Regions from separate parts of the Ensifer sp. EB106-03-01-XG145 genome, predicted to be linked through region 2. Evidence: riboswitches for the same ligand, from Rfam matches in the RefSeq annotation. Region 2 holds a riboswitch; the other holds the start of a gene.
The links. Region 2 has a riboswitch for FMN ahead of AC3WWH_RS06460 (DMT family transporter). Riboswitches for the same ligand answer to the same signal wherever they lie in the genome.
Positions count from the first base shown of each region.

Region 1: another riboswitch for FMN. It lies ahead of AC3WWH_RS25240 (6,7-dimethyl-8-ribityllumazine synthase); the one in region 2 lies ahead of AC3WWH_RS06460 (DMT family transporter).

Region 1 is NZ_JBYTEC010000013.1:27,272-42,528, reverse strand. It holds gene AC3WWH_RS25290 (class II aldolase/adducin family protein) at 1-550, shown strand, start outside; gene AC3WWH_RS25285 (glycerol-3-phosphate dehydrogenase) at 563-2,098, shown strand; gene AC3WWH_RS25280 (class II aldolase/adducin family protein) at 2,110-3,162, shown strand; gene AC3WWH_RS25275 (FGGY-family carbohydrate kinase) at 3,159-4,445, shown strand; gene AC3WWH_RS25270 (TIGR01459 family HAD-type hydrolase) at 4,442-5,287, shown strand; gene AC3WWH_RS25265 (sugar phosphate isomerase/epimerase family protein) at 5,302-6,240, shown strand; gene AC3WWH_RS25260 (DeoR/GlpR family DNA-binding transcription regulator) at 6,341-7,126, shown strand; gene AC3WWH_RS25255 (triose-phosphate isomerase) at 7,123-7,890, shown strand; gene derI (D-erythrulose-4-phosphate isomerase) at 7,934-8,377, shown strand; gene AC3WWH_RS25245 (low temperature requirement protein A) at 8,585-9,868, shown strand; gene AC3WWH_RS25240 (6,7-dimethyl-8-ribityllumazine synthase) at 10,247-10,720, opposite strand; FMN riboswitch at 10,812-10,962, opposite strand; gene AC3WWH_RS25235 (TfoX/Sxy family protein) at 11,454-11,798, opposite strand; gene AC3WWH_RS25230 (ABC transporter ATP-binding protein) at 11,894-12,955, opposite strand; gene AC3WWH_RS25225 (ABC transporter permease) at 12,967-13,749, opposite strand; gene AC3WWH_RS25220 (ABC transporter permease) at 13,746-14,627, opposite strand; gene AC3WWH_RS25215 (ABC transporter substrate-binding protein) at 14,814-15,257, opposite strand, start outside.
Region 2 is NZ_JBYTEC010000001.1:1,320,733-1,335,989, forward strand. It holds partial or broken gene AC3WWH_RS06425 (VOC family protein) at 30-676, shown strand; gene AC3WWH_RS06430 (endonuclease/exonuclease/phosphatase family protein) at 839-1,696, shown strand; gene AC3WWH_RS06435 (phospholipase D family protein) at 1,715-3,274, shown strand; gene AC3WWH_RS06440 (ATP-dependent Clp protease proteolytic subunit) at 3,566-4,198, shown strand; gene clpX (ATP-dependent Clp protease ATP-binding subunit ClpX) at 4,482-5,759, shown strand; gene lon (endopeptidase La) at 6,134-8,554, shown strand; gene hupB (DNA-binding protein HupB) at 8,775-9,050, shown strand; FMN riboswitch at 9,176-9,341, shown strand; gene AC3WWH_RS06460 (DMT family transporter) at 9,420-10,334, shown strand; gene AC3WWH_RS06465 (esterase-like activity of phytase family protein) at 10,423-12,618, shown strand; gene AC3WWH_RS06470 (MarR family winged helix-turn-helix transcriptional regulator) at 12,701-13,177, opposite strand; gene AC3WWH_RS06475 (methyl-accepting chemotaxis protein) at 13,396-15,234, opposite strand.

The DNA.
Region 1 (15,257 bases), on a different contig from region 2:
GCTGGTGACGCCCTCGGGCATTCCCTATGACGAGATGACGGCCGAGATGATCGTCGCCATGCCGATCGAGGGCGAACACGGAAGCTGGTCAGGGCCGAAGAAGCCGTCGGTCGAATGGCCGTTTCACCTGGACATCCTGCGCGCTCGGCCGGAGGTCGGTGCCGTCGTCCACACCCATGCGATGTATTCGACCATTCTGGCGATCGCCCGCAAGCCGATCCCGGCCTGCCACTACATGATCGCGGCCTTCGGCGGCAGTGATGTGCGCGTCGCGGACTACGAGCGCTATGGCACCAAGGCGCTCTCCGACAGCGTCTTGCGCGCCCTCGAAGGCCGCAGTGCCTGCCTGATGGCGAACCACGGCATGATCGCGACCGGCGCGAGCCTGGAGAAGGCGATGTGGGCGGCGGTCGAGCTCGAGACGATCGCCAAGCAGTACTACCACACGCTGCTGATCGGCGGCCCGGTGCTCCTGTCGGAGGCCGAGATATCAGGCGTGATCGAGGGCTTCTCCACCTATGGCCTGCAGGACAAGACGAAGGCGGCGTGAGGCATGGCGGCGATGGCGACAGGAGTAACGACGGTGGGTTCCGAGACCAGAGTGTATGATCTGTTTGTCATCGGCGGCGGCGTCAATGGCGCGGGCATTGCGCGCGACGCCGCCGGGCGAGGGCTTTCGGTTCTCTTGTGCGAGAAGGACGATCTGGCGCAGGGCACGAGCTCGCGTTCGGGCAAGCTGGTGCATGGCGGTCTGCGCTATCTCGAATATTACGAGTTTCGTCTGGTGCGCGAGGCGCTGATCGAACGCGAGGTGCTGCTTCAGTCCGCGCCGCACATCATCTGGCCGATGCGTTTCGTGCTGCCGCACAACCCGGAGGATCGGCCGGCCTGGCTCGTGCGGCTCGGGCTCTTCCTCTATGACCATCTCGGCGGACGCAAACGGCTGCCGGGGACGCGGAGCCTCAATCTTTCGACCGCGCCTGAGGGCGCGCCGATCAAGCGCGAGTATCGCAGGGCGTTCGAGTATTCCGACTGTTGGGTGGATGACGCCCGCCTCGTGGTTCTGAACGCGCTCGATGCACGCTCCCGTGGCGCCCGGGTCTTGACGCGCACCGCCTGCAGCGCGATCCGCCGGCGGGACGGGCTCTGGTTTATCGAGATGACCGATACGCGAACCGGGGCGAAGACCGAGGCGAGGGCGCGGTGTGTGGTCAACACGGCCGGCCCCTGGGTCAACGACGTCATCGGCCGGATCGGCGGGCTGAACTCCAGCCGCAGCGTGCGCCTGGTCAAGGGCAGCCACATCGTCGTGCCGAAGTTCTGGGAGGGACGGCAGGCCTACCTGGTGCAGAACCCGGACAAGCGGGTGATCTTCATCAACCCCTACCAGAATGACCTGGCGCTGATCGGGACGACGGATATCCCTTACGAAGGCCGGCCGGAGGACGTATCGGCCGACGGCAACGAGATCAGCTATCTGCTGAAGTCGGTAAACCGCTACTTCAAGCAACAACTGACCTCTGACGATATCGTCTACAGCTTTTCCGGCGTGCGCCCGCTCTATGACGACAACGCCGAGAACCCCTCCGCCGTCACCCGCGACTATATTTTCGAGGTCGATGCGGCCGATGGCCAGGCGCCTCTGCTCTCGGTCTTCGGCGGCAAGATCACCACGTTCCGCAAGCTTTCCGAACATGCATTGGAACGGCTGAAACCCTTCTTCCCCAAGATGGGACCGGCCTGGACGGCACGCGCCCATCTGCCGGGCGGCGACATGGCGGATGCCGATTTCGAGCAGTTCCTGGGTGATCTCAAGGCACGCTACCGCTTTCTGCCCGCCGATCTCGCCAAGCATTATGCGCGGCTCTATGGCACCAGGACGCATGCGCTGCTTGCCGGTGCCACCGCGGTCGAGGATCTCGGGCCGGCCTTCGGCTCGCTCCTTCGCGAGCGCGAGGCGCGCTTCCTCATCGACAACGAATGGGCGCTGACGGCGGACGACATTCTTGACCGTCGGACCAAACACGGCCTGCACATGACACTGGCCGAGCGGCAGGCCTTCACCCATTGGCTGGAACGTCAGCAGGCGGCGGCTTGAAGGAGACCGAGATGCGAAGTCTGGAATTCGAAGCGCTTCTCGATCTTTCGGCCCGTATCGGGTCGGATCCGCTGCTGGTGCAGGGGGCGGGCGGCAACACCTCGATCAAGGAGGGTGGGGCGCTCTGGATCAAGGCCTCGGGGCTCTGGCTGGCGCATGCCCGCCAGCGCGACGTCATGGTGCCAGTGGCGCTCGATCCGTTGCTCGATGCGCTGGAGCGCAATGATCCGGCGACGGAGAAGGCCCAGGACTTCGTGATTGCCGAGCGCAACCCCTCTGGCCTGCGCCCTTCGATCGAAACGACGGTGCATGCGCTGATGCCGCAGAGGGTGGTGGTGCATGTGCATTGCGTCGAGACGATCGCGACGGCGGTGCAGACGATCGGTGCCGCGATCGCCGCCGAGCGGCTTTCCGGTTTCCCGCATGTCTTTGTGCCCTATGCCCGGCCAGGCCTGCCGCTTGCCCGGGCGATCGCCGAACGGGTGCAGGACAACACCTCGGCGCTGGTTCTCGGCAACCATGGCCTCGTCGTCGCTGCTGATAGCGTGACGGATGCGGCGATCCTTTTGACCGACATCACGCGCTGCTTGACCGGGCAGAGGCGGGAGGCGCCGGCGGCTGATGTGGCGGCGCTTTCGCGGCTTGCCGTCGACAGCGACTACCGGCTGCCGGAGGATCCGTACCTGCACACGGTGGCGGCCGATCTCGACAGTTGCCGGCTTGCGGCTGGCGGCAGCCTCTATCCCGATCATGTGATCTTCCTCGGCAAGGGCGTCGTAGTAGCCGCTCCCGGCGAGACTGCCTTATCGATCGAGGAGAAGCGGCGCGCAGCCGGCGAGAGCCTGCCGCCGTTGCTGCTCTTCCCCGGCAAGGGCGTGCTGGTGCAGAAGGAAATTTCGGCCGGCGCCTTCGCCATGGCGCGGTGCCTCGCTGACGTGACGGCACGCATTCCGGCGGATGCTCGCCTGCGCTACCTGACCGAAGCGGAGAACGCCGAGCTTCTCGGCTGGGACGCGGAGAAATACCGCCAGCAGCTCAACCGTGCAGGGCAGGTACTGCAATGAGCGGCGACGATCGCAAGCTCGTGGTCGGCATCGATATCGGTACGTCGGGCGCGCGCGCAGTGGCCATGGCGGCAGATGGTAGCGTCGTCGCATCGGGTGCGGCGAAGCTTTTGTCCCACAGCGACGATCACCGCGATCCGATCGGCTGGTGGAAGGCGGTGCAGGTGGCGCTTGCCGAAGCGCTCGGCGGCATCGATCGGCAGAAGGTCTCAGCACTTTCGATCGACGGCACGTCCGGCACGGTGCTGCCGGTCGATCCGACGGGCGCGCCGCTGGCGACGCCGATGATGTACAACGACCCGGTTGGCGACCGCGCTCTTCTCGATGCGATCGCTAACCATGCGCCGCGGGAGAGCGCCGCCCATGGCGCCACATCCGGCCTTGCCAAGCTTCTCGCCTTCCAGTCGGTGCCGGATGTTTTCCGGGTGATCCATCAAGCCGATTGGCTCGCTGGGCATTTCACCGGGCTCTATGATGTCTCCGACGAAAACAATGCCCTCAAGACTGGCTACGACCCGGTATCACGCTCGTGGCCGGAGTGGATCGGAAGGACGGGAGCGCGTGTCGAGCTTTTGCCAGACGTGCTGCCAGCCGGCGCGCCGATCGCGACCATCGCGCCGGCAGCGGCTGAAGCCTTCGGGCTTTCAGCCGCCGTGGTGGTCGTTGCCGGCACCACGGACGGGTGCGCCTCGTTCCTGGCAACGGGCGCCGATCAGCCGGGGGACGGCGTCAGCGCGCTTGGCACGACTTTGACGGTGAAGATGCTCTCCGAACGGCCGCTGTTTGCGCCGGAATACGGGCTTTACAGCCACCGCATCGGCGAGATGTGGCTTGCGGGCGGGGCATCCAATACCGGCGGGGTGGTGCTCGCCGAGCATTTCTTGCCGGAAAGGATCGCCGTGCTTTCTGAGAAGATCAACCCGGTCGTCGATACCGGGCTCGACTACTATCCGCTCGTCAAACCCGGCGAGCGTTTTCCGGTCGCCGATCCGGATTTTCTGCCGCGGATGAGCCCACGGCCGGCCGATGATGCCACCTTTCTCAAGGCAATCTTCGAAGGCATCGCCGGGGTCGAGAGCCTTGCCTACCAGCGGCTGACCGAGCTCGGCGGACCGGCGCTCCGTTCGCTCCGCAGCGTCGGCGGCGGCGCGAAGAATGTGGCCTGGACCGCGATCCGCATGCGCAAGCTCGGCGTCCCATTCCTGCCGGTTCTGTCCGAAGAGGCAGCCGCCGGCACGGCGCGGCTTGCGCTTGCCGGCGCCAGAAAGGCGGGTGTGCTGTGACGGTTATCGAGACGATCGCCGGCCTCAGCGAGATTGCCGATCGCTACGACGCCTTCCTGATCGACCAGTTCGGCGTGCTGCGCGACGGGCGCGGTCCGTATCCGGTGGCGGCCGACACGCTGGTGCGGCTGAAGGATGCCGGAAAACGCATCATCATCCTCTCCAACTCGGGCAAACGTTCCGCGGAGAACGACCGTCGCCTTGTAGACATCGGCTTTGCCGCCGGCAGCTGGGACTGGTTCCTGACTTCGGGGGAGGTCGCCTGGCAGATCCTCAAGCGAGAAGGCGCAGGCAGCGCAGGCACGCCGCGCAAGTGCCTGCTGATCAGCCGTGACAACGATCTGTCGCCGATCAAAGGGCTCGACCTCGAGCGCACGACAAGCGGCGCTGATGCCGATATCGTGCTGCTTTCGGCGAGCGAAGGCGATCTCTATCCGCTCTCTCACTATGAGGCGCTGCTGGCACCGGCGGCCGCGCGTGGCGTTCCCTGCCTCTGTACCAATCCCGACAAGGTGATGCTGACGAAGACGGGTACCGCCTTTGGTGCCGGTCGCATCGCCGACCTCTACGAAGAACTTGGCGGCAAGGTGCGCTGGATCGGCAAGCCCTTCGCCGACATCTACGCGCTCGCGCTCGACTTCCTCGGTCATCCCGATCCGACGCGGGTCTGTGCCATCGGCGACAGCATAGAGCATGACATCGCCGGTGCGGCGAATGCGGGGCTGCATTCCGTGCTGGTGACGACCGGGATCCTGGAACACGCCGTGGACGAGGAACGTCGCCGGCTCTTTGCCGAGCACGGCGCGTCTCCCGATTTCATCCTTCCGAAATTTCACTGGTAGCCGGGAGTAAGGTCGTGGCCTTCACGCTGTCGCTCAACACCAATCCGCTGGTCAACCGCTTCGCCGAGGCCGACGACCTGATCGACACCATCGCCGACCAGATCCGCATCGGCTACGTGCAGTTGACCCATGAATTCGTCAATCCCGGCTGGCCGGCGGCGACGATCGCCAAGACCCTCAGACAGTTTCGGCGGGCGCTTGATCGCACCGGCGTGAAGGTCACCTCGGGCATGACCGGGCCCTATGGCCGGCTCAACCATTTCGGCCATCCGGACCCGGATGTCCGACGATACTATGTCGACTGGTTCAAGACCTTTGCCGATATCTCCGCCGAACTCGGCGCGTCCGGCATGGGCACGCAGTTCGCGATCTTCACGCTGAGGGATTACGACGATCCGGCGCGGCGCGAGGAGATGATGCGGATCGCCATCGAATGCTGGCGCGAAGTGGCAGAGCACGGCAAGGCGGCGGGGCTCTCCTACGTCTTCTGGGAGCCGATGTCGGTCGGCCGCGAATTCGGCCACACGATCGAGGAATGCCGATCGCTCGACCGGCGGCTGGCCGAGGCCGATCTGCCGATTCCGATGAAGATGATGGTCGATATCGACCATGGCGACGTCACCTCGGACAATCCCGATGATATCGATCCCTATGCCTGGGCCGGGGCGTTCCCCGAGCGCTCGCCGATCATCCACATCAAGCAGTCGTCGATGAATAAGGGCGGCCACTGGCCGTTCACCGCCGCCTACAACAGGGACGGCCGCATCACGCCCGACAAGCTGATCGGCGCAGTCAAAGCCGGTGGCGGCACCGATAACGAGATCTGCCTGGAGCTTTCCTTCCGCGAGCGCGAGCCGACCGATCACAACGTGGTCGAGATGATCCGGGAGTCCGTCGAATTCTGGGAACCTTACATCGACACGGGCTTTAATCGCCCACAGAAATCACATTGAAATATCACAAAATCACACAACAGAAATTGAAATGTAACAAATAGCTGTTATCTTCTCACTGTGAGCGCGGCCATGGCTGCGCGCGATTGGGGCTGAGACGATGAAGCCGGAAGACAGGCGACAGGCGATCATGGATGTGCTGATGGAGGCCGGTACGGCGTCTGTCGAAGACCTGTCCTTACGCTTTGGCGTCAGCAAAATGACGGTGCATCGCGACCTCGACGACCTCGAACAGGCGGGCCTGCTGCGCAAGGTGCATGGCGGCGCCTCGATCCAGTCGAGCCCACAATTCGAAAGCGACTTCCGTTACCGTGAGAAGATCGCCACCGCCGAAAAGCGGCTGATCGCCGAACATGCAGCCTCGTTGATCGAGCCGGGGCAGAGCATCCTGATCGACGACAGCTCGACGACGGGCGCGATCGCTGAGTGCATCCGCGACATCCGCCCGCTGACGGTCATCACCAACAATCTTGGCGTGATCACCAGCCTTTCGGGTACTGCCGGCATCAACGTCATCGCGCTCGGCGGCCAGTACAGCAAGAAGTTCAACGGCTTCTTCGGCATCGTCACCGACGAGGCGCTTCGGTCGCTGCGCGTCGACATCGCCTTTCTGTCGAGCTCGGCAATCGAAGGGACGACGGCCTTCCACCAGGACCAGGAGGTGGTGCAGGCCAAGCGCCTGATGGTGAAGGCGGCCAAGCGCAAATACCTGCTGGTGGACCACGACAAATTCGGGCGCTCGGCGCTCCATTTCCTGACCGGCCTCGATGCCTTCGATGCGGTGCTGACCGGCGCCGAAGTGGCTGCCGAGCATGCAGCACCACTCGAAGAGGCAGGCATTCGGCTGGTCAGGGTCGGCAATAGCAAGACATCGGAGAAAGCATGAACAAGTCCGGGCTCTGGGTCGGCACCAGCTGGAAGATGAACAAGACGCTGGCCGAGGCGATGGTCTTTGCCGATGGCCTGGCTGCTACCGATGCGACGCGCGACGATCGTGTCCAGCGCTTCGTCATCCCGCCGTTCACGGCGGTGCGCGAGGTCAAGGCGCGGCTTGCCGCAACCAGCGTCAAGGTCGGCGCGCAGAACATGCACTGGGACGATGCCGGCGCCTGGACCGGCGAGGTTTCGCCGCTGATGCTGAAGGATTGCAATCTCGACGTGGTCGAGTTGGGCCATAGCGAGCGGCGCGAACATTTCGGCGAGACGGATCGCACCGTCGGCCTGAAAACGGCGGCGGCTGTGCGCCATGGGCTGGTGCCCTTGATCTGCATCGGCGAGACACTGGCCGAGCGCGAAGCGGGCGAAGCGGACACAGTGCTGAAGCGTCAGGTCGAAGGCGCACTGGCGCTTCTCGAAGGCGAGGCGAAGAAAGCGACGATCCTGCTCGCCTATGAGCCCGTCTGGGCGATCGGCGTCAACGGCATTCCGGCGACATCAGACTATGCGGACGAGCGCCACAAGCGCATCGCTCACGTCGCCGAAGCGGCGCTCGGCAGGCGCGTGCCGGTGCTCTACGGCGGCAGCGTCAATCCCGGCAATTGCGAAGAACTGATCACTGAGCCGCATATCGACGGCCTCTTCATCGGCCGCTCCGCCTGGGACGTCGCCGGCTATCTCGACATTCTGCAGCGTGTCGTAAAGGCGATCTGAGCCTTCGGCCGCGGCAGTTCCTGAAGAATGGAAAGGAACAATCATGAAGATTGCAATCGGGGCAGACAGCGCCGGCAAGCCCCTGCTGGACGTCATCGCCGCCCATCTCGGCGGCAGGGACGACGTGGAGGTCGTGGACCTCAGCCAGTCCGGCTTTTACGCGGATCTCGCGCAGAAGTTGGCGCAGCAGGTCGTCGAGGGCAAGCACGACCGCGGCATCCTGTTCTGCGGCACCGGTATCGGCGTCTGCATCTCGGCCAACAAGGTCCCGGGCATCCGTGCAGCACTGACGCACGACACCTATTCGGCCGAGCGTGCGGCGAAGTCGAACAACGCCCAGATCATCACCATGGGCGCACGTGTCATCGGTCCGGAGCTGGCGAAGTCGATCGTCGATACCTGGCTCGCGTCCGAGTTCGACCCGAATGGTCCTTCGGCCGGCAACGTCGATGCGATCGATCGCCTGGATTCCGTCAGAGCGGGGTGAGGAAAGTGTGTGCGGTTTTCCGCCCGCATTCCTCTCTTGCTAAGGCCTGAACCCAATATCGCGACGCCCGTTGATCCTCCCTCAGGCATCGTGACGAAGCGCCCGGCAGTAATGCCGGGCGCTTTACGTGCAGCGTTCTACCTGCCTTGACGACGCTTCCGCAAATATTTGAATATGCTTGCAGATCGTTGAAAAGGGCGTCACCGCATGAGCGAAACAACCTCGACCGAGCCGCATCCGAGCAGCCATCACCACGTGGCGCGCATGAGTGGACGTGATACGCACGAACATCACAGGACTGCGACGACACTCGAACTGCTGTTCGACCTCACTTTCGTCATCGCCTTCAGCCTGGCCGCCTCGCAGCTCGCGCATCTCTTCGCCGAGGGCCACTTCACCGCAGGGCTGATCGGCTTCGGCTTTGCCACCTTCGCCATCTGCTGGGCCTGGATCAACTTCAGCTGGTTCGCTTCGGCCTACGACACCGACGACTGGATCTTTCGCAGCGTCACCATGGTGCAGATGGTCGGCGTGCTGATCCTGGCGATCGGCCTGCCGCCGATGTTCGAATCGATCGACAAGGGCGAGCACCTCAACAACGGCGTCATGGTGCTCGGCTATGTCGTCATGCGCGTCGCGATGGTCTTCCAGTGGCTGCGCGCCAGCCGGCAGGATCCGGCGCGGCGGGAAGCCTGCATGGCCTATGTGAAGGCGATCAGCGTCGCCCAGCTTGGCTGGATCGTTTTGATCTTCTTCGACTTCTCGCTGGCGGTGACCTTTGCCCTGGTCGTCGCGCTGACGGCGATCGAGATGCTCGGCCCCTACATTGCCGAGATGCACTATGGCGGCACGCCCTGGCATGCGCATCACATCGCCGAGCGTTACGGGCTGCTGGCGATCATCGCGCTCGGGGAAGGGGTGGTCGGAACGGTCGCCTCGATCTCTGCCGTGGTCGAGGGCGAGGGCTGGAACCTCGACGTTGCGCTCGTCTGCCTCGCCGGCACCGGGCTCACTTTCGGCATGTGGTGGATCTATTTCCTTTTGCCGAGCGCCGAGGTGCTGCACCACCACCGCCTCAAGCGGTCCTTCGTCTGGGGTTATGGCCACATACCGATCTTCGCCGCGATAGTCGCCACCGGCGCCGGGCTGCACGTGGCGGCCTATTATATCGAGCACAAGGCCCATATCAGCTCGGTCGCAACTGTGCTGACAGTCGCGGTTCCAGTCGGACTCTACATCGGCCTGCTCTACGCGATGTACGCGTATCTGCTGCGGCAGACGAACCGGCTGCATCTCTGGCTGCTTTGCGGCACGGCGCTGGTGCTGATCGCGTCCGTCGTCGTGGCGATGCTTGGGCTCGATATGGCGATGTGCCTGATCATCCTGACGCTCGCGCCCGTCGTCACCATCGTCGGCTACGAGGCCGGCGGCCACCGCCACCGGATGGCGGCGCTGGAGCGCAGCCTGCAGGACGGCGAGGCGGCGCGGTAGGCGCGAATTTGAGAGTCGAGACAGGGGCTTATCGGCTGGGGCTGCCGGCTTGAATCAGGTGGCTCACAAGTGGATTCAACGGGAGTGCTTGTGGCGTTCCGGGGGGCTGCGAGTTCGGCATGATCTGAGAGCAATTCTGCCCCTCACCCTAACCCTCTCCCCGCAGGCGGGGAGAGGGGACGAGAGCTCTCGCTGGCGGGATGGCTCTGATTGACCTCAGGGGGGCCGGCCGTTCTCGAGAGAGGATGAGTTTGGGTGACAAGGAGCCACGCGTGTCCTTCTCCCCGCAAGCGGGGAGAAGGTGGCCGGCAGGCCGGATGAGGGGCAGCGCGCTTACGGCGCACCCGCCAGGCAGGCTCACTTCGGAGCCGCAGACGATCAGGCGTTGACCAGCGCCAGCTTGGCGCGGGCATCCAAAATCTGCGAGCAGGCGTTGGCGGCTTCCGTGCCCTTGGTGACGAAGTGTTCGCGGAAGAAGGCAATGAGCGGTTCGCTTTCCTGGAAATTGTGCGGCGTCAGTACGGCCGAAAGCACCGGCACATTGGTGTCGAGCTGGACGCGCATCATGCCGTCGAGCACGGTGCCGGCGACGAAGTCGTGGCGGTAGATGCCGCCGTCGACGACGAAGGCGGTGCCGAGGATCGCGGCGTAGCGGCCGGTCTTTGCCAGCGTCTGCGCATGCAGCGGGATTTCGAGCGCGCCCGGCACATCGAAGATCTCAACGTCGGCAGCCGAACCGCCGAGCTTCGTCCATTGCGCGACGAAGGCATCGACGCAGCGGTCGACGATATCGGCATGCCAGCGGGCACGGACGATCGCGATCTTGGCGGCGGGGTGGGAAAAAATGGTCATGGTCTCAAGCCTTTCAGGGTTTGGCGTTTCCAATGATCCCGTCGGGCGAACATGCATGCGCGCGAGGTCCCGTCGCTGGGCCCACGTTCCTGCTTGCTCTCTTCCATCCGGACTGTGACCGTCGGCTCCGGAATTCGACCGGATCTGCTGACCTCTGGAGCGTAAGCTCCAGAGCGCTCGCGGGCTTCGGCCTTTCGGCCGCTACCGCCGGTGGGGAATTTCGCCCCGCCCTGAGAACAACGCGACTATATAGTCCGCCTGCGAGCGATCAAACGCACGGCGCGACGAAAAGAGGGGAAATCACGACAGATTTTTGCATGTCCGGCCGGAGCGCGAGAAACTCTTTCTCGTTCCGGTATTTTCGCGCTGGCTGCGGCCGACTTTATCTGCAGGGCGATCAGCTGTCGGGGATCGATGCATCACCTGTGAAAAGTCGAATAACAAGCGCGAGATATCAACGGTTCCTCACCTGGGGACGAGAACCCAGAAACCACTTGCGCACCCAGGACGATTCATAGTTAGTGCGAAGCAGAAGCAGCCTTCATCAATTTTTCTTTTGGTGACAGAAAGGCGCTCCGATTGGCGAAACTCCCCACGAAACCCGACAGTGAGCACCTCAAGCTGAAGCTTTGGGTTCTTGAGGCATCCGCGATTGGGCGGTATCCCATCACGTGTGTCTTTGTCATCGCCTTGCTGTTTATGGGTGGCAAGGCGTTTGGGATTTGGTGAAGCGCTATCCGCGCAGTTCGTCGTCTTCGGCTGAAAGTGCCCTCCCGGCCCAATGGAGAAGGGCGTCGCGATCGTCGAGGCAGTCGACAGGCGCTTCGTAGAAGCGATGCACGACCACGGTCTTGCCGCCCTTCTCATAGGTGAACGGCTGGCAACCCTCTGTGATAAGCGCGTCTTTCAGCGCCTGATCAACCCTGAAATAGAGGCGGTCCTTGATGCTGACGGCAAAGCGCTTGTCTGCGACGACGTAGGCCCAGCCGCCGAAGAAGCGGTCAATCTGAACAGGCCCGAGATCGGAGAGTTCATCCTGGATATGCCTGACGAAGGCACTTGGTTCAGCCTTGGCCATGATTGCAACCTCGCGGGTCTCCGGCAATGGTGCAACGAACCGCTGCATACTCGCTGGCGCCCTGCGCGCCAGCGTTCATCGGTCTTCTGCAAGACCTACTCGCGAATAACGAGCAGGTCCTTGGCGGCGAAGCGCAGGGTGACGTTGTCGCCCGAGACCGGCGGGGTTACGCCCGGATTGTTGAACATGTCGAAGGAGATGACATCGCCGCCGACGCGAAGCCGCGTGCGGATGACCGAGCCGAGGAAGCTCGTCGAGACGACCTCGCCGGCAAGCGCCGTATCGCCTTGCGCCCCTTCGGCAATCGAGCCCGCTTCAGGGCGCAACGCCAGCGAGATGCTGTCGCCACCCTTCATGCCGGCAATCGGGTCTTTCAGAGCCACCTGCTGGTTGCCGATCGTTACGGCGCCCGAGGCCGGATCCGCGACCTTGCCCTCGATGATGTTCAGCGTGCCGACGAAGGAAGCGACGAAGCGCGTTGACGGCGTGTTGTAGATCTCGAAGGGGGTGCCGATCTGGTCGGCACGTCCGGCATTCATGACGACGATACGATCGGAGATCGACAGCGCCTCTTCCTGGTCGTGGGTGACGAAGACCGTGGTGATGCCGAGCTGCTGCTGGATCTGCCGGATTTCTTCGCGCAGCGACACGCGGATCTTGGCGTCGAGCGCCGAAAGCGGCTCGTCGAGCAGCAGCACCTGCGGCTTGACCGCAATGGCGCGGGCAAGCGCCACGCGCTGCTGCTGGCCGCCGGAGAGCTGGTAGGGGAAGCGGTCCGCCAGGTGCTCGAGCTTGATCAGCCCGAGCATCTGCTTCACCCGTGCGTCGATCTCCGACTTGTCAGTGCCTGCGACCTTGAGGCCGAAGGCAACGTTGTCATGCACGTTCATGTTCGGAAACAGCGCATAGGCCTGAAACACCATGCCGATGTTGCGCTGGTTGGGTTTCAACGACCCTTGGTCCTTGCCGTTGATCACGATAGAGCCGGCGGAGGGTGTCTCGAAGCCGGCGATCATGCGCAGGACGGTCGTCTTGCCGCAGCCGGACGGACCCAGGAAGGAGACGAATTCGCCCTTCTCGATGTCCATGTCGAAATCGTGCACGACGTGAACAGGGCCGAAGGACTTCTTGATGCTGGTGAGTGACAGAAAACTCATGGGTGCGGTCCTCAGGCCTTGGGAGGCGCGCTTTTTTGGAAGCGCGAGACGAGCTGGATGAGGCCGAGGCAGCCCCAGGTGATGCCGAATGCGATAACGGCGAGTGCGGCAGGCTCATAGGCGCGGTTGGCGCCCAAGAGCTGCATGTACGGGCCGAAGGCCGGGCGGTTCAGAAGTGCCGCCATGGTGAACTCGCCGATGACGATGGCAAAGGTCAGGAAGGCGCCTGAAAGCACCGCGACGAGCACGTTCGGCAGAATGATCTTGGCGAGGATCGTGGCCCATCCGGCGCCGAGGCTCTGGGCGGCTTCGGTCAGGGTGGCGACGTCGATGGTGCGAAGGCCGGTGTCGACCGCGCGGTACATGTAGGGCAGAGCGAGCGTCGCGTAGCCGAACATCAGGAGGATGTTGGTCCCCGTCAGCGAGCCCGTCAGCGGCAGCCAGCTCGAGGTGTTGTAGAGCCGGATATAGCCGAAGACGATGACGATCGCCGGGATAACGAGCGGCAGAAGCGTGATGAACTCGATATAGGGGCGCAGCCGCGGCAGCTTCAGCCGGACCCAATAGGCGGTAGGTACGACGAGCAGCACGCCGAAGACGATGGTGAACAGCGCCTGCAGCACCGAATAGCTGAAGGTTTCCTGGAAGCGCGGATCGGCGAAAACCTTCTGATAGGCGTCGAAGGAATATTCGCCGCGGCGCATCTTCAAGGAGAAGTTGGTCATGCCGATGAGCGGCAGGGTGAAATAGAGGAGGCCGAAAACGAGGGCCCCCCAGGCCCAGATCTTCTTCATTTCAGCCACCTTTCGCTGCGGCCGCGCAGCCAGATGTAGATCGCGTTGGCAATGCCGGTGACGACGATCATGCCGAAGGCGAGCGCATAGCCGAGATGCGGATTGCCGAGCACGTCGCCGCGGATCTGGGCGAACAGCAGGATCGGCACGATCGACAGCGACGAGCCGGTGAGCGCGATCGCGGTCGCAACGGCGCCGAAGGCATTGGCGAAGAGCAGCGCCAGCGTGCCGAGCAGCGAGGGAAGCAGGATCGGGAAGGCGACCATGCGCCAGTACTGCAGGCCGGTGGCACCGAGGATTTCGGCGGCCTCGCGCCATTCGCGCTTCAGGCCGTCGAGCGCCGGCGTGATGATGAGGATCATCAGCGGGATCTGGAAAAAGAGGTAGGTGACTGTCAGCCCCCAGAAGGACAGGAGATTGAAGCCGAGCATTCTGAGGTCGAGACCGAAGTTCGAGCGCAGGAACACCGTAACGATGCCGACCGGGCCGAGGGTAGCGAGAAAGGCGAAGGCGAGCGGCACGCCGGCAAAGTTGGAGGCAACGCCGGAAAAGGTCAGAAGCGGCCCGCGGATGCCCTTCGGCAAGCCGCCGAAGACAATGGCCGAGGCCATGGCAAAGCCAATCAGGCAGCCGAGGAGCGCCGAGGCTATGCTGATCTTGATCGAGATCCAGTAGGCCGCAAGGATCGAGGGCGTGAACAGGCCACGGATGTTCTCGAACGTGAAGCTGCCATCCGGTGTCTGAAAGGCGCCGACCACGATCTTTGCCGTCGGCAATATCAGAAACAGCGTCACAAAGGCGGCAAAGGGCAGAATGCCCAGCCAGTGAAGCGGTAGGCGACGCGCCGGCGGGCTGGCGTCGGGTTTAGCAGATGACATTCCGTTCGCGCCCCTGAAACCGCGTTATCGACGCGGGCGTTATTGATACTTGCAAGTTAGAGCGGGGTGCGGGCTGAAACCCGCGCACATTTTTCCTCATTCCGCTCCAAAGACTTGAATTCCTTACGAATAACTTATGTCGCCCCGGCCGGAAAACCGGCCGGGGCGACATGTCTGTGGAAAGACTTACTGAACGTTCGCGCCGACGACGGAATCCCAGCCGCCGGTGACGGCAGCCTTGTTGGCATCGACTTCTTCGAGCGTCGGGAAGTAGGCCTTTTCATAAGACGCTGCCGGCGGCAGGGCGTCGATCAGTGCCTGCGGAACCTTGCCGGCCTTGACCATCGCGTTGAAGCGGGTCGGGTGGCAGAAGCCCTTGAGCCAGCCGAGCTGACCTTCGTCGGAATAGAGGTGCTCCATCCACAGCTTCGCTGCGTTCGGGTGCGGCGCGTAGGCCGAGATGCCCTGAACGTAGACGCCGGCGAGAACGCCGCTGGCCGGAACGACGACTTCGGTCGGCGGGTTGCCGTTGAGGGTCTTGGCCCAGCCGAGCGCGTTGTAGTCCCAGGCAACGATGATCGGGGTCGAGCCCTGGGCGAGCGTACCGGACTTGCCGATGACCGGAACGAA
Region 2 (15,257 bases):
CCTACGGGAGACACACCGTAGTTGCGCCCATGCCAAACCTTGAAAACCTGAAGAAGCAGGCGAAGCGTACCTCAAATGGCATCGCGAACGGTACCATCCGGTCGCAGCGGAGATCAGGGCGGCCTTGCCCCGTTACTGTGACCTTGATGACGACGCCATTCTCAAGGCGGAGTTCAAGCTCGCCGACGCGCAGGAGCTTATCGCGCGCCAATCGGGATTCGACGGTTGGCAGGCGCTCAAATCAGGAGCCCTGACAATGACCCCGCACTCAAAACCCACCATATCGCAGCCGGTGCTGCAGTCGATCGCCGCTCAGCTGTTCGTTGCCGATATCAAGGCCTCGTGCGACTTCTACGCGGAGAAGCTCGGCTTTGCCGTCGATTTCGTCTACGGCGATCCGCCATTCTATGGGCAAGTGATCCGCAACAGCGCCAGGCTTGCTCTACGCCTTGTCTGCGAGCCGGTCTTCGTCGATGACATCCGCCAGCGCGAGGACCTGCTTTCGGCTGCCATCACGCTCGAAACCGTCAATGACATCAAACAATTGTTCCTGACCTATCAGGCTGCTGGCGTACACTTTCACCAGCCGCTGCGGACCGAACCCTGGGGTGCCCGCACCTTCATCGTGCTCGATCCGGACGGAAATCTGATCCTGTTCGCAGGACCGGCCGACTGATCGAGAGCGGCGAAAATGGACGCCGGCGATGCTCGTGCTGTCCCGGCATCCACCCGTTCGCTCCCGTATCGCAGTTGCGAAACAACTTCTGCTCTCCACCCTTTTTCAGTGGCGCCCGGTGACCTATTTGCGCAATGATGCGGGCAGCAGGCAGGGAGCGGCATGGCAAAAAACCAGTCCAGTCTATCGGCGGGGATCGTGGCAGCGATCCGCAAGCGGCGTCCCACGGTCGTTCATCGCGAAGCTGCGGTGAACCGCGGCGACATCGTCATCGCCTCCTACAACATCCATAAATGTGTCGGTACCGACGGCCGTTTCGATCCCGGGCGGACTGCCAATGTGATTGGCGAACTGGGCGCCGATATCGTTGCGCTTCAGGAAGCGGACCAGCGGTTCGGCGAGCGTGCCGGTCTTCTCGATCTCGAACATCTCCGGCGCGAGGCCCATCTCGTTTCGGTGCCGATCTCCGGCTTTTCGGCGAAGGGGCATGGATGGCACGGCAATGTGCTGTTGCTACGCGAGGGCGCCGTTTCCGATGTCAGGCAGCTGAAACTCCCAGGTGTCGAGCCGCGTGGCGCGCTGGTCGTCGATCTCGACCTGAAGGTCGGCCCCTTGCGCATCATCGCCGCCCATCTCGGTCTTCTCAGGCATTCCCGCGCCCAGCAGGCCGAGGCGATCCTTGAAGCGGCAGCCGGCGCGAACGGGCGGCCGACGCTGCTCATCGGCGATCTCAACGAGTGGCGCATGGGCCGGAGATCGTCACTGTCGTTCCTAAGTCCGGTTTTCGATCCGTCGCACGCCACGGTCGCGAGCTTCCCGTCGCGTTTTCCGCTGCTGCCGCTCGATCGCGTGCTTGGCAATCCGCACCACCTGGTAACGTCGGTCGCCGTGCATGACTCACCGCTTGCGCGGATCGCCTCGGACCATCTGCCGGTGAAAGCCTCCATCGCCTTGAAGGCTGCCCAGCAGGATCACCGCGACGGAAATCGGGTTGGGGCCGGCCGTGCGGGGTCGGTCTGACGGCGAGGCGCGCTTTCGATGTTATCCTCCGTTCTGATCATCGTCGCCGCGATCGTCGGTGTGGTCGTGGCGGCCATCCTCTACATCTATGGCCGGTTCGGACGGCGCCCGCACGGGCTGCCGTCAACGGCACTTCCGGTGGCCGAGGCCGGTACGGAACTCGATCGGCTTATCATGCCCCTTCTTGCCGGCCGCCCGAACGCAAATGGCGTGGCGCTCGTGTCGGACAGTATCGAGGCCCTGGTAGTGCGCGCGCATGCGGCGCGGCGCGCCGGGCGCAGCCTCGATCTGCAGTATTATTACTGGAAGGATGATCTGACCGGTCTTCTGCTGGCCCGAGAGATTCTGGCGGCGGCCGACAGAGGCGTATGTGTCCGGCTGCTGCTCGATGACATCAACGCCGGCATTCATGATCGCATGTGCATCGCGCTTGACGCCCACCCCAATATCGAGGTGCGGCTCTTCAACCCCAGCCGGGCGCGGACCGACCGCTTTCGCCGCGGCTTCGAGATGGCGATCCGCGCCTTCAGCGCCACCCGCCGCATGCACAACAAGCTGTGGGTGGCGGATGGCCGGGTCGCAATCGCCGGCGGGCGCAACATCGGCGACGCCTATTTCGACGCCGCCGAGCTTTCCAACTTCCGCGACCTCGACGTCTGGATGGTGGGGCCGGTGCTGGACCAGGCGTCCGCCATGTTCGACCGGTACTGGAACAGCGACTCCGTCCTCCCGATCGCTGCACTGCGCACGCCACGCAAGCAATATTTGCCGGCGCTCCGTGAGGCCGTCGACGGGCTTGCCCGGACACCCGCGGGCCGGTTTTACATCGAGCGCGTCGACAAGGCTGCCCAGGAAACCGGCATCTATCACGGCACGCGGCGGCTTCACTGGAGTTCGCAGATCCGCCTGGCATCCGACCCGCCGGAAAAGGCGCTGATGCAGCGGCGCCAGAACTGGTTGCTGCGCGAACTCTTCCCGTTGATCGAAGCGGCGACGCGGGATTTGAGGATCATCTCTCCCTATTTCATCCCCGGCGTTGCCGGCACGCGAGAGCTTGCGGCCATCGTTTCGCGCGGAGCTCGGGTCGCGGTGCTGACCAACTCTCTCGCAGCGACCGATGTCGCAGCCGTTCACGGCGGTTACATCAAGTACCGCCGGAAGCTCATCCAGGCCGGCATCGCTCTCTTCGAATTGAAGGAGCAGGGCGACGTTGCCGAAGGGCACCGCATGACGTTGTTCGGGCGCCGCAATGCGAGCCTGCACAGCAAGGCTTTCGTGGTCGATGGCTTGAACGGGTTCGTCGGCTCGATGAACTTCGACCCCCGCTCCGCATCGCTCAATACGGAAATGGGTGTCGTCTTTGCCGATGCGGCTCTTGCCGGCGAGCTGGCCAGCATGTTCGAGGAGGAGACCTCGCCGTCGATCAGCTACCGGCTCGGGATGGACGGTTCACGGCTTGTCTGGCGTGATCGCGCCAACGGCTCCGAGCGGCTGTTGCGGCGCGAGCCGGATGCCAGCCTTGCCAGGCGGATGATTGCCAACCTGATCCGTATTCTGCCGATCGAGTCACAGCTCTAGGAAGGCGGCGCCGCCGATACACGATTTGCCGTTCGTTTACCGACGTCATCGAACCCTGTGTGAAATGCTCGGTCGCGGCGGCTTGCGGCGCGCATGTCGGCGAAAAAAGGTTCTATTGACAACCATGTGTGGAGGAGCGCCGAACTTCGCAGCAAAGGGGGCTTCGATTAAGCTTATCGAAGCTTCGCGACTTGAAGTGAAGGGTGTTGACACTCTATGTAGGGACAGAAGGCAAATCCCGTGATTCCCGGCTCGCAAAGGTTTTGCGAGCCCGATTGATGAAGGTTCGATATGAGAAATCCCGTTGATACCGCCCTGGCACTGGTGCCGATGGTTGTTGAACAGACCAACCGCGGTGAACGTTCCTACGATATCTTTTCGCGCCTTCTGAAGGAGCGCATCATCTTCGTCACCGGTCCGGTCGAAGATCAGATGGCGACGCTCGTCTGCGCCCAGCTCCTTTTCCTCGAGGCGGAAAACCCGAAGAAGGAAATTGCGCTCTACATCAATTCCCCGGGTGGCGTCGTCACCTCCGGTATGGCGATCTACGACACGATGCAGTTCATCAAGCCGGCGGTCTCGACGCTTTGCGTCGGCCAGGCGGCCTCGATGGGTTCGCTGCTCCTGGCGGCCGGCCACAAGGACATGCGCTTCGCCACGCCGAATGCGCGCATCATGGTTCATCAGCCCTCCGGCGGTTTCCAGGGCCAGGCTTCCGATATCGAACGCCATGCCCGCGACATCCTCAAGATGAAGCGCCGCCTCAACGAGGTCTATGTCAAGCATTGCGGCCGTACCTACGAGGAAGTCGAGCAGACGCTCGATCGCGACCATTTCATGAGCGCGGACGAAGCTCTGGAGTGGGGTATCGTCGACAAGGTACTGACCTCGCGCGAAGAGATCGAAGGCACCGAGCAGGCCTGATAACGCGCTTTTGTGTCGCGATAGATGTAATTGTGACACAATTGTAATGGCTCAAGGGCTTTATCGTCAGGGTAAAGCCGGTAATATGGACCGTTAATGCTATGTTGGATTCTGAGGGCATAGTGTTCGGATGAGTTGGGAGAGTCGTTGCAGCCGCATCGGGCATGGTCGCCCAGGTGCGGTAAGTACTCCCGGAAGCCCTGCGTGAGGATAGGCTACAGGGCGAATTGAGTGGTCCGCGATACTTCGCTTGAAGTGTCCGGCGTGCTGGAAGGAAGTGGAAATGAGCAAGGTCAGCGGAAGCAACGGCGGTGACTCGAAGAATACGCTTTATTGTTCGTTCTGCGGCAAAAGCCAGCACGAAGTCCGTAAGCTGATTGCCGGACCGACCGTCTTCATCTGCGATGAATGCGTCGAACTGTGCATGGACATCATTCGCGAAGAGAACAAGACCTCGATGGTCAAGTCCCGCGACGGTGTGCCGACCCCTCAGGAAATCATCAAGGTCCTCGACGAATACGTCATCGGCCAGCAGCAGGCGAAGCGCATCCTCTCGGTGGCCGTGCACAACCACTACAAGCGCCTGGCGCATGCCGCCAAGGGCAGCGACGTCGAACTGGCGAAGTCCAACATCATGCTCGTCGGCCCGACCGGCTGCGGCAAAACCTATCTCGCCCAGACGCTCGCCCGCATCATCGACGTGCCGTTTACCATGGCCGACGCCACGACGCTGACCGAAGCCGGTTACGTCGGTGAAGACGTCGAAAACATCATCCTCAAGCTGCTCCAGGCCGCCGACTACAACGTCGAGCGCGCGCAGCGCGGCATCGTCTACATCGACGAAGTCGACAAGATTTCCCGCAAGTCCGACAACCCGTCGATCACCCGCGATGTTTCGGGCGAGGGCGTGCAGCAGGCGCTGCTCAAGATCATGGAAGGCACTGTTGCTTCGGTTCCGCCACAGGGTGGTCGCAAGCATCCGCAGCAGGAATTCCTGCAGGTCGACACCACCAACATCCTGTTCATCTGCGGCGGCGCATTCGCCGGCCTCGACAAGATCATCTCCGCCCGTGGCGAGAAGACCTCGATCGGTTTCGGTGCGACGGTCCGCTCGCCGGAAGATCGCCGCGTCGGCGAGGTTCTGCGCGAACTCGAGCCGGAAGATCTGGTCAAGTTCGGTCTCATTCCGGAATTCATTGGCCGCCTGCCGGTTCTGGCGACGCTCGAAGATCTCGATGAAGATGCGCTGATCCAGATCCTGTCCGAGCCGAAGAACGCTCTGATCAAGCAGTATCAGCGCCTGTTCGAGATGGAAGACGTCGAGTTGACCTTCCACGAGGACGCGCTGCGCGAGATTGCCCGCCGGGCGATCGTGCGCAAGACCGGCGCCCGCGGCCTCCGTTCGATCATGGAGAAGATCCTGCTCGACACGATGTTCGAGCTGCCAACGCTCGAAGGCGTGCGCGAAGTGGTCATCTCCGACGAGGTGGTCAAGGGCGCGGCGCGGCCGCTCTACATCTACTCCGAGCGGTCGGACGAAAAGACCAACGTTTCGGCCTGATAACGCCGAATTATCGTTTGAGAAGCCCGCCTTGTGCGGGCTTTTTCATGTTCGCGCACTTAGCTGTTGAGACAAAGCCGCCCGAGCGCAGATTTCACAATTCGATTGTTGCTAAAGTGTCTCAAACAACGCAATGATGTGACGATTCAATGAAGGACCTTTATCGTTGCGCGTCCTTGAGCCTCGTTCTCCGTCGCAAGGCCCGCAACAGAAATGATGCGTAGTCAGAAGGACCCGGCCACGATTGGTGGGTGTCGCGTCCAGCCTTGAAATGGACGCGGTGGCACTCCACTTTGATGTGGAAAATATGACAACCGGGAGTGCCTGCGGGGCTCCCGGGAACGGGCCCGAAATCGGGACGGAAAGGAAATGACATGACGAACAAAACGTCACCGGCGACTGAAAGCGCGACCTACCCGGTCCTGCCGCTCCGCGACATCGTGGTCTTCCCGCACATGATCGTGCCGCTCTTCGTCGGCCGCGAAAAGTCGATCCGTGCGCTTGAGGAAGTCATGGGCACCGACAAGCAAATCATGCTTGCCACCCAGATCAACGCCACCGACGACGATCCGGAACCGTCCGCGATCTATGAAGTCGGCACCATCGCCAATGTCCTGCAATTGCTGAAGCTGCCCGACGGCACCGTCAAGGTGCTGGTCGAAGGCCGCGCGCGCGCCAAGATCGACGGCTACACGCCGCGCGACGAATTCTATGAGGCATCCGCGCATACGCTGAGCGAGCCGGAAGAAGATCCGGTCGAAATCGAAGCGCTGAGCCGCTCGGTCGTTTCCGAGTTCGAGAGCTATGTGAAGCTCAACAAGAAGATCTCCCCCGAGGTCGTCGGTGTCGCCAGCCAGATCGAAGACTATTCGAAGCTGGCCGATACGGTCGCCTCGCACCTGTCGATCAAGATCGTCGAGAAGCAGGAAATGCTGGAGACCACCAGCGTGAAGATGCGTCTGGAAAAGGCGCTCGGCTTCATGGAAGGTGAGATTTCCGTCCTGCAGGTCGAAAAGCGCATCCGCTCGCGCGTCAAGCGCCAGATGGAAAAGACCCAGCGCGAGTACTACCTCAACGAACAGATGAAGGCGATCCAGAAGGAACTCGGCGACGGCGAGGATGGCCGTGACGAGATGGCCGAGATCGAGGAGCGCATCGCCAAGACGAAGCTCTCCAAGGAAGCGCGCGAAAAGGCTGACGCTGAACTGAAGAAGCTGCGCCAGATGAGCCCGATGTCCGCGGAAGCGACCGTGGTTCGCAACTATCTGGATTGGCTGCTCGGTCTGCCCTGGGGCAAGAAGTCGAAGATCAAGACCGACCTGAACCATGCCGAAAACGTGCTCAACACGGATCATTTCGGTCTCGATAAGGTCAAGGAACGCATCGTCGAGTATCTCGCCGTGCAGGCGCGTTCGTCGAAGATCAAGGGCCCGATCCTGTGCCTCGTCGGCCCTCCGGGCGTCGGCAAGACCTCGCTCGCCAAGTCGATCGCCAAGGCGACCGGCCGCGAATATGTGCGCATGGCGCTCGGCGGCGTTCGTGACGAAGCCGAGATCCGCGGTCACCGCCGCACTTATATCGGCTCCATGCCGGGCAAGGTGGTGCAGTCGATGAAGAAGGCGAAGCGGTCCAACCCGCTGTTCCTGCTCGACGAAATCGACAAGATGGGCCAGGACTTCCGCGGCGATCCGTCGTCGGCTCTGCTCGAGGTGCTGGATCCGGAACAGAACTCGACCTTCATGGACCACTACCTGGAAGTCGAATACGACCTGTCCAACGTGATGTTCATCACCACGGCCAACACGCTGAACATTCCGGCGCCGTTGATGGACCGTATGGAAGTGATCCGCATCGCCGGCTACACCGAAGAGGAAAAGCTGGAGATCGCCAAGCGGCATCTGCTGCCGAAGGCGATCCGCGACCACGCGCTGCAGCCGAAGGAGTTCTCCGTGACTGACGGAGCCCTGATGGCGGTCATCCAGACCTACACGCGGGAAGCCGGTGTTCGTAACTTCGAGCGCGAATTGATGAAGCTCGCCCGCAAGGCGGTGACCGAGATCATCAAGGGCAAGACGAAGACGGTCGAAGTCACGGCGGACAACATCAACGACTACCTTGGTGTTCCGCGCTTCCGTCACGGCGAAGCCGAACGCGACGATCAGATCGGCGTGGTCACGGGTCTTGCCTGGACCGAGGTCGGCGGCGAACTGCTGACGATCGAAGGCGTCATGATGCCCGGCAAGGGCCGCATGACGGTCACCGGCAACCTGCGTGACGTGATGAAGGAATCGATTTCGGCGGCGGCGTCCTATGTCCGCTCGCGGGCGATCGATTTCGGCATCGAGCCTCCGATGTTCGACAAGAGCGACATCCACGTGCACGTGCCGGAAGGTGCGACGCCGAAGGATGGTCCGTCGGCCGGTGTCGCCATGGCAACCGCGATCGTGTCGATCATGACCGGCATCCCGATCTCCAAGGACGTCGCGATGACCGGCGAGATCACGCTGCGCGGCCGCGTGCTGCCGATCGGCGGTCTCAAGGAGAAGCTGCTGGCAGCGCTCCGGGGAGGCATCAAGAAGGTGCTGATCCCCGAAGAGAACGCGAAGGATCTCGCCGAGATCCCGGATAACGTGAAGAACGCGCTCGAAATCATCCCGGTTTCGCGGATGGGCGAGGTGCTTGTACACGCTCTGGCGCGCATGCCGGAACCGATCGAATGGGACCCGGCAAGGGAGCCGGCAACCGTCGCAGTGGTTGATTCGCAGGACGAAGCAGGCACCTCGATCGCCCACTAAAAAGTGCCGGTGAATGGGCGCCGCGACCTCACGCGGCGCCCATTTTGCAGAAAAATTGGGAAGACCGGCCTCTGGCCGGTCTTTTTTGTTGTAAAAGCGCCCTGCAAGCCTTGCATTCCAAGGGATTAGGCGCAATTGGGAAAGGCAAGACGCGGGCGATGCGCAAGCCGCCGCGGCTTAAAACACAGTCGTTTCGAACCAATCTGAAAGGGGTGGAAACATGAACAAAAATGAGCTCGTGTCTGCCGTTGCTGAGAAGGCCGGACTTTCCAAGACCGACGCATCTTCTGCAGTTGATGCAGTTTTCGAGACCATCCAGGGCGAGCTGAAGAGCGGCGGCGACATTCGCCTGGTCGGCTTCGGCAACTTCTCGGTTTCGCGCCGCGAAGCCTCGAAGGGCCGCAACCCGTCCACGGGTGCGGAAGTTGACATCCCGGCCCGCAACGTGCCGAAGTTCACGGCCGGCAAGGGCCTGAAGGACGCCGTCAACGGCTGATCAGATTTGCTTGGCGGCCGGACACGAGGCCGGCAGTCCAGGTATTCGAGGGTTCGGCGAAAGCCGGACCCTTTCGCATTCCGGGGGGCTGCCCTTGCGGCCTCCTGCCATTTGCTCTACGGCTTGCCCATTCTCAGGGCGGGGTGAAAATCCCCACCGGCGGTAAGGGCGCTGCAACATCATGCGGTGACCCAAGCCCGCGAGCGCCTTTCTCCTGAAGCGGGGAAGGGGTCAGCAGATCCGGTGCAATTCCGGAGCCGACGGTCATAGTCCGGATGAAAGAGAATGGTCGTCGGCACGAAGAGCAGGGCTGCCCGGCGTCGTGCCGTGCGCTCATGCGTCCTGATTTGTGTTTGTCCATTTCTCAGGATGCGTGACATGAATCAGACTTCCCTCGGTTTGTCCTCCTCGCGCGCCATGGCCGGTGCCGGCTTCATGGTGCTGGCCGGTATTGCCTTCGCCGGGCTCAATGTCGTTACCCAATGGCTGACGATGAAACTCGGCTTTCCCGCTGCCGCCACGGCCTTCTGGCAATATGCCTTCGCCCTTCTCTTTTCTTTGCCGTTCCTGCGGCGCGTCGGACTTTCGGCGATGCGCACCGATTACCCGTGGCGCCACGTCGTGCGCGTGGCCCTCGCGGCCTTCGGCGTCGGGGCCTGGGTCTCCAGCCTTGCGCATGTGCTGATCTGGCAGGCGATTGCCCTGGTGATGACCTCGCCGTTCTTCATCATCCTTGGCGCTCGCCTGTTTCTCGGCGAACGCGTCGGTCCGGCCCGCTGGACCGCGACCGCGGTCGGATTTGCCGGTGCGATGATCATTCTTGAACCCTGGTCGGACAGCTTCACCTGGGCAGCGCTGCTGCCGATCCTCTCCGCCTTGCTCTGGGGCGCCTCGTCGCTCATCACCAAGAGCCTGACGAGCAGCGAGCGTCCCGAAACCATCACCATCTGGCTGCTTGTCCTTTTGACCCCGATCAATGGCGCCATTGCGCTCACGGCCGGTTTCGCGGTGCCGCAGGGCATGGCGCTCGGCCTTCTCGTGCTCGCCGGGGTCATGACAGTGTTCGCGCAATATTTGCTGACGCTCGCCTATACGGTTGCCGACGCCGCCTATGTGCAGCCCTTCGATGATTTGAAGCTGCCGCTCAATGTCTTTGCCGGCTGGCTGGTCTTCGGTTACGCACCGACAGGCTATCTCTGGTTCGGTGCGGTCCTGATCCTTGGCGCGTCACTGTTCATCATGCGCAACGAGAGTCGGCGCGAACGGGAGGCTGTTGCAACCTGAACGGTGTAAAACCCGGCCGGTGTCATTCGGCTGTCATCGCAGTCGCGCAGAACCCCCATGTTTTCAGTATTCTCCATGGGGGATTTCAATGATCATTACTTCGCGCGTGACCGCGTTCGCGGCCGTCCTTCTTGCTTCGGTGGCATTTCCTGCGGCGGCTGAACCTGTATTCAATCGTATTGCGTCCTTTGCCGTTGCCGACAATCTGCCTGATGGTGACGCGCGCAAAGCGCCGACGTCCGCCGAGATCATCACGGCCAGCGAAGACGGCAATACGCTGATCTACTCCGACAGCCCGGGCGAGCGCGTCGGCCTGATCGACATCACCGATGCCAAGGCGCCGAAGGCAGCCGGCACAATCTCTTTCGACGGTGAGCCGACCTCCGTTACCGTTGCCGGCGCCAAGGCGCTCGTTGCGGTCAACACGCGCGAAAGCTTCGTCAAGCCTTCCGGTCTTCTGGCAATCATCGACCTGGCGTCGAAGAAGGTGGATGCGACCTGCGATCTCGGCGGTCAGCCGGACTCGGTTGCCGTCAACAAGGACCGTACGCTTGCGGCCATCGCCATTGAAAACGAGCGCGACGAGGAAGTGAACGACGGCAAGATCCCGCAGATGCCGGCCGGCGATCTGGTGATCCTGTCCTTGAAGGACGGCGTTGCCGATTGCGGCTCGCTGAAGCGCGTGACGCTGACGGGTCTTGCCGAAATCGCTGGCGAAGATCCGGAGCCGGAGTTCGTCTCCTTCAACGGCAAGGACGAGATTGCGCTGACGCTGCAGGAGAACAACCACATCGTCATCATCGACGGCAAGACTGCGACGGTGAAGACGCACTTCTCTGCTGGCACCGTCGACCTCAATGATATCGACATCAAGCGCAACGGCGCCATCGCCTTCAAGGACGAGCAGCCGGGCCGCAAGCGCGAGCCCGATGCGGTGAAGTGGCTCGACGATAACCGCATCGTCGTTGCCAACGAAGGTGACTACGAAGGCGGCTCGCGCGGCTTCACGATCTTCGACACCACCGGCAAGGTGCTCTACGAATCGGGCGCGAGCTTCGAGCATGCCGTTGCCGCGATCGGCCACTACCCGGAAAAGCGCTCGTCGGCCAAGGGCGCGGAGCCCGAGGGGCTGGAAGCGGCCAAGTTCGGCGACGACAACCTGTTCTTCCTGCTCGCCGAGCGCGCTTCCGTCGTCGGCGTCTACAAGGATACGGGTGCGGAGCCCGAACTGCTGCAACTGCTGCCGTCGGGCATCTCGCCGGAAGGCGCCGTCGCGATCCCGTCGCGCAATCTGCTTGCGACCGCCAATGAAGTCGACCTCGTCGAGGACGGCGGCGCGCGTTCGCATGTGATGATCTATGAGCGCGGCGAAGGCGAAGCTGCCTATCCGCAGATCCACTCCGCCGAGAAGGACGGGCTGCCGATCGGCTTCGGTGCACTCTCCGGTCTTGCTGCCGTCTCGGACAAGCCGGGCTTCCTGCGCGCCGTCAACGACTCGGTCTTCTCGTCGCAGCCGACGATCTTCACCATCGACGCCACCCAGAAGCCGGCGCTGATCACCGAGACGCTCGCCATCACCCGTGACGGCGCACCGGCTCAGAAGCTCGACATCGAAGGCATCGCCAATGACGGGGAAGGGGGCTTCTGGCTCGCATCGGAAGGCAATTCCGACAAGCTCTACAGCCACGCGCTCTTCCACGTGAACAAGAAGGGCGAGATCAAGAAGGAAATCGCTTTGCCTGAGGCGCTGCGCGCCGGCGAAACCCGCTTCGGCTTCGAAGGCATCACCGTTGTTGGCGAAGGCGACGACCAGACGCTGTGGATGGCTGTTCAGCGCGAATGGAAGGACGACGAGAAGGGCTTCGTCAAGCTCGTCTCCTACAAGCCGAAGAGCGAAGAGTGGGGTGCCGTGCGCTACCCCCTGGAAAAGGCCGGTGACGGCTGGGTCGGCCTGTCGGAAATCTCCGTTCATGGTGACTACGCCTACATCATCGAGCGCGACAACCTGATCGGCCAGGCAGCCAAGCTCAAGAAGATCTACCGCGTCGCGCTGACGGAACTGAAGCCGGCAGCACTTGGTGGCGAACTGCCTGTCGTCAAGAAGGAGGAGGTTCGTGACCTCATTCCCGACCTGAAGGCGCTCAACGGCTATGTCGTCGACAAGGTCGAGGGCTTCACAGTCGATGCAGCCGGCAATGGCTATGTCGTGACCGACAATGACGGTGTCGACGACTCCTCCGGCGAAACCCTGTTCTTCTCCATTGGCGCGATCAACGCGATGTAAGCGTTAACGCCCGGAGAAAACGGAAGAGGCCGGGACATGATGTCCCGGCCTCTTTCTGTTTCGGACTGGTAGGAAATAGCGACTAGCGGGCGACAGCGACCTGCGCCGCCTCTTCGGCCTCATCCTTGCGCTTGCGGATCTCGTCCGTCCTGTCGACCAGCTTGCCGACGATGCCGTAGAGGGCATCGAGTTCCTCGTCGTCGAGCGCCGAGAAAATCTCCTCGAGCAGTTGCTTGCGTGGATGCTCGGCGGCCTCAAGCACGACGCGGCCCGTTTCGGTAATCGAGACGATCTTGGCGCGCCGGTCCTCGGGATCGGGCTTGCGCATCACCAGGCGGTCGCGTTCCAGACCGTCGATGGCCTCGGTGACCGTGCGCGGCGCGAAGTTCAGCGCACAGGCGATATCGGTCGAGCGACAGGGACCGAGCTTGCTCAGGAAGAAGAGGAACTTGCTGCGTGCCAGCGACACGCCTTCTTCGGTCATCGATTCGTTCACCAGCCGGTGAACCCGGTGGTAGAGCTCGAACAGTCTATCGGAAACTTCAAATGTCTTCTTCATGATCGTCGCTGGAATTTCATGAGGTGCCATGTGAAATGGCAGTAACATTAGTGATAGTTACAATTGCCACCTTTGTCGACAGAAACCTCTGAGACTTCACGGTAAGCACTTGGAGGCAAAGAAACGGCCGCCGTTTCCGGCGGCCGTTTCTGTCGGTTTGTCAAGAATTTCGTGTCTCGAACCCGCCCGCGAAAAACCAAGCACGGCGTGCGTCGTGGTTATGCCGCCCGGCGTGTCGAGCCGGCCGACGGCGCGTAGCCGTAGGCCTGAGCCTCTTCCAGCGTGAAGCGGGCGATCAGCTCGCGCAGGCGGCCGGCTTCCTGGGCAAGCGTGGCGCTTGCGGCATTGGCTTCCTCGACCATGGCTGCGTTCTGCTGGGTCACCTGATCCATCTGGTTCACGGCGGTGTTGACCTCCGACAGTCCGGCGGACTGCTCCTGCGCCGAGATGGCGATCGCATCCATGTGCTGGTTGATCGTGACGATGAAGCCTTCGATGGTGCGGAGAGCCTCGCCGGTTTCGCGCACGAGCCGGACGCCGCTTTCGACTTCGACAGCGGAGTTGCGGATCAGGTCCTTGATCTCCTTGGCCGCATTGGCCGAGCGCTGGGCAAGCTCGCGGACTTCCTGAGCGACGACGGCGAAACCCTTGCCGGCATCGCCGGCGCGGGCTGCTTCGACGCCGGCGTTCAGCGCCAGAAGATTCGTCTGGAAGGCAATTTCGTCGATGACGCCGATGATGTTCGAGATCTGGCTCGACGAATGCTCGATCCGGCCCATGGCATCGACCGCGCCCGAGACGATGGCGCCGGACTTGCGGGCGCTTTCGTTTGCCTGGCCGGCGACGGCACGGGCCTCGTTGGTGCGCTTCGACGAATTGCCGACATTGACGGTGATCTGGTCGAGCGCAGCGGCCGTCTCTTCCAGTGAGGCTGCCTGCTGCTCGGTCCGACGCGACAGGTCGTCCGCACTCTGGCTGACTTCGCGCGCACCGCTGTCGATGCTGCCGGAGCTGGCCGAAACGGCGGCAAGCGTATCGGCCAGTTGGGCGACGGTCTGGTTCAGGTCGTGGCGGAGCTGCTCGAAGTCCGGTGCAAAAGGTTCGTCGAGCTGGAAGGCGAGATCGCCGGAGGCAAGCCGGCGCAGGCCGCCAGCAAGACCGGCCGTCGCTTCCTGGAGGCGGCGCTGTGCCGCAGTTTCGGCTTCCTCGGTCAGGCGCAGGCGATCGGCCTCGGCCCGGGCGCGCTGTGTCTGGGCATCCGCTTCGAGCTGCTGGTTGGTGATTGCCGCCTGACGGAAGACTTCGACGGCACGGGCCATCTCGCCGATTTCGTCCTTGCGGGCGCCGTAGGGGATGCTGCTGTCCGTGTCGCCTTCCGCAAGGCGCGCCATCGAACGGGTGATGATCTGGATCGGGCGGGCGATACCGCGCACGGCATAGAGAATGGCGCCGAGCACGATGATCGCCGCAACAGCGATGACGGCCATTTCGATCATGCGGATCTGGTCGTGCGTTGCCGAGCTTGCTGCAACCGCGGCGTCGGCGCCGGCGACGTTGAGCGCGCGTACTTCCTTGATCGCCTCGTCGACCTTCTGCTCGGTCTCCCGCATCTCGACCTTGAAGACGCTCTGCGCCTTCATGTTCTCGAGGTTGTTGGAGAGCTTGACCATGCCATCGGCGATGGAAAGGTAGGCCTGATAGGCAGCGCGTACCTTTTCCAGCGCGGCCTTGTCGGCGTCCGTTACCATCAGCGCCGCATAGTCGTCGGCGAGCTTGTTGAAGCCTTCGACGGTCTGGCCGATGACTTTTTCCGCGGCCTTCTTTTCGAAGGGCGTCAGCGAGATCAGGTGGCGCGCAAAGGCCATGCGCGTATCGGAAAGCTGGGTTTCGAGCGCGCGGGAAAGCGAGACACGCGGCAGCCAGGTGGTGGCGATCTCGTTGTTGCGCTCGTTCATCATCTTGATGCCGCCGAGCGACGAGACGGCTAGCGCCGCGACGATGACGGCGACCACGAGGAAGAGGGCAATGAGCGTGTGTGAAATCTTGAGTCGTGACATAGGTTTCCCCCGGAAGGACGGCC